Regions from separate parts of the Streptomyces sp. NBC_01433 genome, predicted to be linked through region 2. Evidence: predicted binding sites of a transcription regulator. Region 2 holds the regulator's gene; each other region holds the start of a gene.

What was found. The regulator HrcA, encoded in region 2, represses chaperone genes, less so after heat shock. The targets are predictions, from matches to a motif close to TTNGCACTCNGNNNNNCNGAGTGCNAA.
Region 1: groL (chaperonin GroEL) is a predicted target of HrcA. The motif match lies at 1,640-1,666, and genes of this name have one in related genera.
Region 3: groES (co-chaperone GroES) is a predicted target of HrcA. The motif match lies at 1,716-1,742, and genes of this name have one in related genera.

The regions. Positions count from the first base shown of each region.
Region 1 covers NZ_JAPEPM010000001.1:1,791,736-1,795,007, reverse strand. Annotated here, with positions in the region: gene thrC (threonine synthase) at 1-485, shown strand, start outside; gene OG413_RS08025 (MoaD/ThiS family protein) at 517-795, shown strand; gene OG413_RS08020 (cold-shock protein) at 1,206-1,412, shown strand; gene groL (chaperonin GroEL) at 1,830-3,272, shown strand, end outside.
Region 2 covers NZ_JAPEPM010000001.1:4,216,253-4,219,524, reverse strand. Annotated here, with positions in the region: gene dnaJ (molecular chaperone DnaJ) at 1-640, opposite strand, end outside; gene hrcA (heat-inducible transcriptional repressor HrcA) at 641-1,657, opposite strand; gene OG413_RS18925 (MBL fold metallo-hydrolase) at 1,822-2,553, shown strand; gene OG413_RS18920 (DUF3097 domain-containing protein) at 2,593-3,272, shown strand, end outside.
Region 3 covers NZ_JAPEPM010000001.1:1,350,656-1,353,927, reverse strand. Annotated here, with positions in the region: gene OG413_RS05815 (class I SAM-dependent methyltransferase) at 1-375, opposite strand, end outside; gene OG413_RS05810 (polysaccharide deacetylase family protein) at 491-1,438, shown strand; gene OG413_RS05805 (hypothetical protein) at 1,435-1,695, shown strand; gene groES (co-chaperone GroES) at 1,850-2,158, shown strand; gene groL (chaperonin GroEL) at 2,259-3,272, shown strand, end outside.

The DNA of each region.
Region 1 (3,272 bases), 2.4 Mb from region 2:
AGGAGCTGATCAAGCTCGGTCTGGTCGAGGACAAGCCGTACAAGATCTTCGGCGCACAGGCCGAGGGCTGCTCCCCGGTCTCCACCGCCTTCAAGGCCGGTCACGACGTGGTGCGGCCCCAGAAGCCGAACACGATCGCCAAGTCCCTGGCGATCGGCAACCCGGCCGACGGCCCGTACGTCCTGGACATCGCCCGCCGCACCGGCGGCGCCGTCGAGGACGTCAACGACGAGCAGGTCGTCGACGCGATCAAGCTGCTGGCCCGCACCGAGGGCATCTTCGCCGAGACGGCGGGCGGGGTGACGGTCGGCGTGACCAAGAAGCTGATCGAGGCCGGTCTGCTCGACCCGTCGCTGACCACCGTCGTCCTGAACACCGGTGACGGCCTCAAGACGCTCGACGCGGTGGCCGCGACCTCGCAGGCGACCGCGACCATCCGGCCGAGCCTGGACGCGTTCCGCGAAGCCGGCCTCGCCGCCCTCTGATCACCCCGAGACCGAAGGAAGGCACCCCACCATGAGCGTCAAGGTCCGCATCCCCACCATCCTCCGCACCTACACGGACGGCCAGGCCGAGGTCGCCGCGGAGGGGACGAACCTCTCCGAGGTCATCGAGTCCCTGGAGAAGAACCACCCGGGCATCGCCGCCCGCGTCCTGGACGACCAGGGCAAGCTGCGCCGCTTCGTCAACGTGTACGTCAACGATGACGACGTGCGCTTCGAGGGCGGCCTGAAGGCGGCCACTCCGGACGGCGCGGGCATTTCGATCATTCCGGCAGTCGCCGGAGGCTGCTGACTTCACAGCGTGACCCCATTGCCCCCTCCGCGAGAGAAGCGGAGGGGGCAATTCTGCATGGTTGAGCGGGGTAGAGTTGGGGAAGCCCCCTCCGCTGCCCGTGCCGCCCGCATATGAGAATGCGCCCGGCCACGATAAGAAGCAGCCAATGTGGTTGAGCACCTTGCGGCGTAAGTTCCCTTTGTCGGGCCCGACTTGCCCAGGATCCTCACGTATTCCTCATATTCGTGTGTTCGGCCATGCCCAGAATTCTCGTCCGATTGACCTGTTGCAGAGGGCAGTTGGGCAGATACATTCGGCCGCGGTCGACGCGCTACGGCGCACGCACCCTCTTCTTTTCGGAGGGTGAGTTCTGACCCGGGCCCGCGAAGTGCGGTCCTGTGCAAGGGCCAGTAATAGGGGAGTTAGGCATGGCTCAGGGCACCGTCAAGTGGTTCAACGCGGAGAAGGGGTACGGCTTCATCGCGGTCGACGGTGGTGCGGATGTTTTCGTCCACTACAGCGCGATCCAGATGGACGGGTACCGCACCCTCGAAGAGGGTCAGCGAGTTGAATTCGAGATCTCGCAGGGCCAGAAGGGGCCGCAGGCGGACATGGTCAAGCTCGCCGTCGGCTGAGCTCGGCGCGGTCGGCCAACGACACTACTCACGCACTGAGGGCCCGTACCCCCTGGGGTACGGGCCCTCAGTGCGTGCCGGTGCCCTCGGTGCGTGCCGGTGGTGTGCGGCACGACCTGCGACGCGACCGTCCCGCTGACGTCCCGCCGCTGTCCCGTGGCCGTCCGGCGGCGATCCCGTGACCGTCCTGCGGCAGTCCTGCGGCTGTCCACAAACCGTGACACCTGCTTGCACTCGCAGGGGTCGAGTGCTAATCATTGGCGTTAGCACTCTCCAGGTGAGAGTGACAGAAACTTGGACCGGGCCGGTGAGGCCCGCAGGCGCGGTGGGGCAAGGAACCACCGGGCACGCAGGCCGTCCGTCGCGGGCGCCACTCGGTCCGGAGAAATCCACCCCTGTCCGGGAGGACCACTTCACATGGCCAAGATCATCGCGTTCGACGAGGAGGCACGGCGCGGTCTCGAGCGCGGGATGAACCAGCTCGCCGACGCCGTCAAGGTCACCCTCGGCCCCAAGGGCCGTAACGTCGTCCTCGAGAAGAAGTGGGGCGCGCCCACGATCACCAACGATGGTGTTTCCATCGCCAAGGAGATCGAGCTCGAGGACCCGTACGAGAAGATCGGTGCGGAGCTGGTCAAGGAGGTCGCCAAGAAGACGGACGACGTCGCCGGCGACGGTACGACCACTGCCACCGTTCTTGCTCAGGCGCTCGTCCGTGAGGGCCTGCGCAACGTTGCCGCCGGTGCCAACCCGATGGCGCTCAAGCGGGGCATCGAGAAGGCCGTCGAGGCCGTCTCCGCCGCTCTGCTGGAGCAGGCCAAGGACGTGGAGACCAAGGAGCAGATCGCTTCGACGGCCTCCATCTCCGCCGCCGACACCGAGATCGGCGCCAAGATCGCCGAGGCGATGGACAAGGTCGGCAAGGAAGGCGTCATCACCGTCGAGGAGTCCCAGACCTTCGGTCTGGAGCTGGAGCTCACCGAGGGTATGCGCTTCGACAAGGGCTACATCTCGGCGTACTTCGCCACCGACATGGAGCGTATGGAGGCGTCGCTCGACGACCCGTACATCCTGATCGTCAACTCGAAGATCGCCAGCGTCAAGGACCTGATCCCGCTGCTGGAGAAGGTCATGCAGTCGGGCAAGCCGCTGCTGATCATCGCCGAGGACGTCGAGGGCGAGGCCCTGTCGACCCTGGTCGTCAACAAGATCAAGGGCACGTTCAAGTCCGTCGCCGTCAAGGCTCCGGGCTTCGGCGACCGCCGCAAGGCCATGCTCGCGGACATCGCCATCCTCACCGGTGGCACCGTGATCTCCGAGGAGGTCGGTCTCAAGCTGGAGAACGCCGGCCTGGACCTGCTCGGCCGTGCCCGCAAGGTCGTCATCACCAAGGACGAGACCACGATCGTCGACGGCGCCGGTGACAGCGACCAGGTTCAGGGTCGCGTCAACCAGATCCGTGCCGAGATCGAGAACTCCGACTCGGACTACGACCGCGAGAAGCTCCAGGAGCGCCTCGCGAAGCTGGCCGGCGGCGTGGCCGTCATCAAGGCCGGTGCCGCGACCGAGGTCGAGCTCAAGGAGCGCAAGCACCGCATCGAGGACGCGGTGCGCAACGCCAAGGCCGCTGTCGAGGAGGGCATCGTCGCCGGTGGTGGCGTGGCTCTGCTCCAGGCCGCGGCCGTCTTCGAGAAGCTCGACCTGACCGGCGACGAGGCCACGGGCGCCAACGCCGTGAAGCTCGCGCTGGAGGCCCCGCTCAAGCAGATCGCCGTCAACGGTGGTCTTGAGGGTGGCGTCGTCGTGGAGAAGGTGCGCAACCTGCCGATCGGTCACGGCCTCAACGCCGCGACCGGCGAG
Region 2 (3,272 bases):
TGCGCCGCGAGCGGATGCGGCCGTCACCGGCGCACTCCGGGCAGGGCGTCGGCACGACCGTACCGAAGCCCTGGCACTGCGGGCAGGGCCGCGAGGTCATGACCTGGCCCAGGAAGGACCGGGTGACCTGGGAGACCTCGCCGCGACCGCGGCACATGTCACAGGTCTGGGCGGAGGTGCCGGGGGCCGCGCCCTCGCCACTGCACGTCGTACAGACGACCGCCGTGTCGACCTGGATGTCCTTGGTGGTGCCGAAGGCGGCCTCGGAGAGGTCGATCTCCAGCCGGATCATCGCGTCCTGGCCGCGCCGGGTGCGCGAACGGGGTCCGCGCTGCGATGCCGTACCGAAGAACGCGTCCATGATGTCGGAGAAGTTGCCGAAGCCACCTTGTCCGAATCCGCCCGCGCCACCTCCGCCGGAGGCGGACAGCGGGTCGCCGCCGAGGTCGTAGACCTGCTTCTTCTGCGGATCCGACAACACCTCGTAAGCGGCGTTGATCTCCTTGAACCGCTCCTGGGTCTTCGGATCCGGGTTGACATCCGGGTGCAGCTCGCGGGCGAGCCGCCGGAATGCCTTCTTGATCTCGTCCTGAGATGCGTCGCGGCGCACGCCTAGTACGGCGTAGTAGTCCGTGGCCACTTACGAATCCGCCAGGATCTGTCCGACGTAACGTGCCACTGCGCGTACCGCTCCCATCGTTCCGGGGTAGTCCATGCGGGTCGGTCCGACCACGCCGAGTTTGGCGACTGCCTCGTCGCCCGAACCGTAGCCGACCGCGACGACGGACGTGGAGTTGAGCCCCTCATGGGCGTTCTCGTGCCCGATACGTACGGTCATGCCCGAGTCCGTTGCCTCACCGAGCAGCTTCAGCAGCACGACCTGCTCCTCCAGTGCTTCCAGCACCGGCCGGATCATCACCGGGAAGTCGTGCCCGAAGCGGGTGAGGTTGGAGGTGCCGCCGATCATCAGCCGCTCCTCCGTCTCCTCGACCAGCGTTTCGAGAAGGACGGAGAGCACCGTGGAGACGGTGCCCCGGTCCTCGCTGTCGAAGGATTCCGGCAGCTCCTGCACCAGTTGCGGAACATCCGCGAAGCGGCGTCCCACGACCCGGCTGTTGAGCCGGGCCCGCAGATCGGCGAGAGAGGTCTCACCGAACGGCGCGGGGCAGTCGATCATACGCTGTTCGACCCGGCCGGTGTCGGTGATCAGGACCAGCATCAGCCGGGCGGGGGCCAGCGCCAGCAGCTCCACGTGCCGCACCGTCGAGCGGGTCAGCGAGGGGTACTGCACGACGGCGACCTGCCGGGTCAGCTGCGCGAGCAGCCGTACGGTGCGGCCCACGACATCGTCGAGGTCGACCGCGCCGTCGAGGAAATTCTGAATGGCGCGGCGCTCCGGCGAGGACAGCGGCTTGACGCCCGCCAGCCGGTCGACGAAGAGCCGGTAGCCCTTGTCCGTCGGGATGCGCCCCGCGCTCGTGTGCGGCTGGGCGATGAAGCCCTCGTCCTCCAGCACGGCCATGTCGTTGCGGATGGTGGCCGGGGAGACCCCGAGCTTGTGCCGCTCCGTGAGCGCCTTGGAGCCGACGGGCTCCTCGGTGCCGACATAGTCCTGGACGATGGCGCGCAGCACTTCGAGTCTGCGTTCGCTGAGCATCGCGCACACCTCCAGCTGTCGTCTCCGGTGTCTGCCTGGCACTCTGTGCGTTCGAGTGCCAGCAATCCCCCCGGCCAGTGTACGGGGGCGGGGTGCCCCCCAGGCAAGGGCGACCGGCCACGCTACCGCGAGACTGCGCAGGTCGTTGCCGATAGCGTCGCCGCATGGACGTCTCTTGGGAAGAGTTCGGCTGGGAGCGGTTGGGCAACGGTGTGGGCCGGCGGCGGCTTCCCGGGTGGGATGCGACGGTCGCGCTGGTGGCCGGAGCGGGCGGGGCGCTGCTCTACGACACCGGGTCGACGCTGCGTGAGGGCGTCGGGCTGCGGACGCAGGCGGAGGCGTTGCTCGGCCGCAGGGTGACACATGTCGCACTGAGCCACCCGCATTTCGATCACGTGCTGGGCACCGCGGCGTTCGCCGGGGTCCAGGTATACGGGGCGGCCGGCATCTCCGGTCTCCTCGACCGCGAGGCGGACGGTCTGCGCGCCTCCGCGGTACGCCACGGGGTGCCCGAGGAGCTGGCCGCGCAGGCGGTGGATGTCCTGGTGGCTCCGCACCACGAGGTGTGCGGGGAGTGGACGCTCGACCTCGGGGGCGGCCGGCGGGTACTGCTGGCCGATGTCGGTCCGGCGCACAGCGGCCACGATCTGGCGGCGCTGGTGCCGGGGTCGGACGGGGAGCCGGCGGTGGTGCTCTGCGGCGACCTGGTCGAGGAGTCCGGCGAACCGCAGGCGGGCCCGGACGCGGTCACCTCCCGCTGGCCGGCCGCGCTGGACAGGCTGCTGGCGCTGGGCGGCGAGGACGCGCTGTACGTACCGGGTCACGGGGCGGTGGTGGACGCGGCGTTCGTACGGGCGCAGCGGGACCGGCTGGCGGAGCGCTTCGGCGTGTCGTGAGAGGCCGCCCACGGTGCCGGTCGGTCTTATCGTCGTGCCATGCGCAGCTATCAGCCGGACCTGACCCCGCCGTGGAAGAAGTCCGCCCCCGCCCCCGAGGTCCCCGCCGAGCCCGATCTGGTCGTGGAGGAGGTCGCCACCGGCTTCTGCGGTGCGGTGATCCGCTGCGAGAAGACGGCCCAGGGCCCGACGGTCACCCTGGAGGACCGCTTCGGCAAGCACCGGGTGTTCCCGATGGAGCCGCGCGGCTTCCTGCTGGAGGGCCGGGTCGTCACGCTCGTACGCCCGTCGGCCGCCGGTCCCGTCCGGCCCGCCCGTACGGCCTCGGGTTCGGTGGCGGTGCCCGGCGCGCGGGCGCGGGTGGCGCGGGCCGGGCGGATCTATGTGGAGGGCCGGCACGACGCGGAGCTGGTCGAGCGGGTGTGGGGCGACGACCTGCGGATCGAGGGCGTGGTGGTCGAGTACCTGGAGGGCATCGACGACCTCCCGGCGATCGTGCGCGAGTTCTCGCCGGGGCCGGACGCCCGGCTGGGGGTGCTGGTGGACCATCTGGTGCCGGGTTCCAAGGAGTCCCGGATCGCCGGTCAGGTGTCGGACGCGAACGTGCTGGTGGTGGGCCACCCGTACATCGATGTCTGGGAGGCGGTGAAGCCCTCGTCGGTGGGGATCGCGGGCTGGCCGGTGGTGCCGCGCGGCCAGGACTGGAAGACAGGGGTGTG
Region 3 (3,272 bases), 2.9 Mb from region 2:
GATCCCGCAGCACAGGTCCGCGACGCTCCGTACGCCGCCGAGCCGCGCGAACCGTTCGGCGCGGTACGTGGCGACCGATGTACGGGTGGCCTGCTCGACGCCGTTCGGCGTGAAGAACATCCGGTGCGCGTCCTCGGCACCGAACTTCGCCACCGCCCGCTGCCGCAGCCGCGCCTGCCCCAGCGCCGCCGACACCAGATCCGCCGGGTGCGAACGGCGCAGCCGGGTCGCGGTGGCCAGCTCCCGCGCGGGGTCGTGGTCCCGCAGCCCGGCCAGGAGCTCGGCGCCCTCGGGCGTGCGCAGGGCGGCGAAGGCGGCGAGCGGGTCCGTGGGGCCGGCGGGACCGGTGGGGGTAGTTGCGTTCACCCGGTCCATTGTGAGCCAGGCGGGGGACCGGGCGAGTCCGGTGGCGGTGTCGGGGCGGGGGCCCGGTGACGGGCTGGCAGGATGCGGCGCCATGCAGCCAGTACGACAAAAGGAAAAATTGGTCATGAAGAGGCGCAGACCGGGTCACATGGTTCTGGCGGCCCTGCTGGTCGCCGCCGTCGGCTCCGGATGCGCCGCCGGATCGGACGGCGGTGGCGCGGGCGCCCCCGACAGGTCGGCCGAGCCCACAGCCGGACAGCGGGGCGGGCCGCCCGCCGGCCAGCCCGGCGGCCCGGCCCGGCAGGCCGGACCCTCCCGCGCCCTGGACACGTACGCCCAGGAACTCAAGCGCAAACAGGCGGCCCGGGTCGTCGCGGCGAAGAAGTGGGGGCTGGCCGCGGTGCCGCTGCCCGCCCCCGCGCCGCCCGCCGTGAAGCCGCACATCACCTCCCGCGAGGGCTTCGAGGTCGCGGACGGGGACGAGCTGCCGCCCGTCTTCACCACCGTGCCCACCAAGGAACGGATCGTCTTCCTCACCATGGACGACGGGGCGGAGAAGGACCCCGAGCTGCTGCGGATGATGACCGAACTCGACATCCCCTACAGCGCCTTCCTCAGCGACTACGTGATCAACGACAACTACGGCTACTTCGCGAAGATGCAGAAGCGCGGAGTCACCCTCAACAACCACACCCTCAACCACCGCTATATGCCGGGACTCTCCCGAGAGGAACAGCGGACGGAGATCTGCGACCAGCAGGCGAAGATCCAGAAGCGCTACGGGAAGCGGCCCACCCTCTTCAGGCCGCCGTACGGCAACTACAACCGCGACACCCTGGTCGTCGCGAAGTCCTGCGGGGTCACGGCCGTACCCCTGTGGTCCGCCGAGGCGTTCCCCGACCACATGGAGTGGCGCGAGTGGGACCGGGACCTGCACCCCGGCGACATCGTCCTGACCCACTTCCGGGGACGCGAGGACTGGGAGGGCTCCATGGCGGACATGGTCCGCCGGGTCATGAAGACGATCACCGACAAGGGATACGCGGTGGCCAGGCTGGAGGACTACGTATGAGCCGCGCGCACCGGCTGCTGGCCGGGCTGCTGACGGCCGGTGCGCTGTTCACCGTCACCGCGGGGTGCGCGCAGTCGGTGGACCCCATCGAACGGCTGGGGCGCAAGGCGGCGCAGAAGGTCGGCCCGCGGTCGCCGTCGCCCAAGGCCACCGTGCTCAAGGGCAGTCACGGCGCGTGCGGCCGGCGCCCCCTCTCCCTACGGCTTCCCGCACGACGCGAGGGTGGTGAATTGGCACTCCGCTTGACCGAGTGCTAATCGCGGTCATAGTCTCGGGTCTGGCACTCCCCCCTGGAGAGTGCCAGCACCACTGTGCGACAGGGCAGGTCCGGCACCCGCGACGACGGATCGACCTGGTCGCCGACCAAAGACTGTTAAACCCCGTGAGATCTCCGAAGGGGGAGACCGGATCGTGTCGACCACCAGCTCCAAGGTTGCGATCAAGCCGCTTGAGGACCGCATTGTGGTCCAGCCGCTCGACGCCGAGCAGACCACGGCTTCCGGCCTGGTCATTCCGGACACTGCCAAGGAGAAGCCCCAGGAGGGCGTCGTCCTGGCCGTGGGCCCGGGCCGCTTCGAGAACGGCGAGCGTCTTCCGCTCGACGTCAAGACCGGCGATGTCGTTCTGTACAGCAAGTACGGCGGCACCGAGGTGAAGTACAACGGCGAGGAGTACCTCGTCCTCTCGGCGCGCGACGTCCTCGCGATCGTCGAGAAGTAATTCACCCACGTTTGCTTCTGTTCTGCGCCCCTGGTCCCCTGCGAAATAACTAGCCGGGCGGCGAGGGGCGCAGTTCGTTCGAGAGGGAAAGATTCAGCCCATGGCGAAGATTCTGAAGTTCGACGAGGACGCCCGTCGCGCCCTTGAGCGCGGCGTCAACAAGCTTGCCGACACGGTGAAGGTGACGATCGGCCCCAAGGGCCGCAACGTCGTCATCGACAAGAAGTTCGGCGCTCCCACCATCACCAACGACGGTGTCACCATCGCGCGCGAGGTCGAGCTCGACGACCCGTACGAGAACCTCGGTGCCCAGCTCGTGAAGGAGGTGGCGACCAAGACCAACGACGTAGCGGGTGACGGCACCACCACCGCCACCGTGCTGGCCCAGGCGCTCGTCCGCGAGGGTCTGCGCAACGTCGCCGCGGGCGCGTCCCCGGCCTCCCTGAAGAAGGGGATCGACGCCGCGGTCAAGGCCGTGTCCGAGGAGCTCCTCGCGACCGCCCGCCCGATCGACGACAAGTCCGACATCGCCGCCGTGGCCGCGCTCTCCGCGCAGGACACCCAGGTCGGCGAGCTCATCGCGGACGCGATGGACAAGGTCGGCAAGGACGGTGTCATCACCGTCGAGGAGTCCAACACCTTCGGTCTGGACCTTGAGTTCACCGAGGGCATGGCCTTCGACAAGGGTTACCTGTCCCCGTACATGGTGACCGACCAGGAGCGTATGGAGGCCGTCCTCGACGACCCGTACATCCTGATCCACCAGGGCAAGATCGGCTCCATCCAGGAGCTGCTCCCGCTGCTGGAGAAGGTCATCCAGGCCGGCGCCTCCAAGCCGCTCCTGATCATCGCCGAGGACGTCGAGGGCGAGGCGCTCTCCACCCTCGTCGTCAACAAGATCCGTGGCACCTTCAACGCCGTCGCGGTGAAGGCCCCGGGCTTCGGTGACCGCCGCAAGGCCATGCTCGGCGACATCGCCACCCTCACCGGTGCGACCGTCATCGCCGAAGAGGTCGGCCTCAAGCTCGACGGCGCCGGTCTCGACGTGCTGGGCACCGCCCGCCGCGTCACCGTCTCCAAGGACGACACGACCATCGTCGACGGCGGCGGCGAC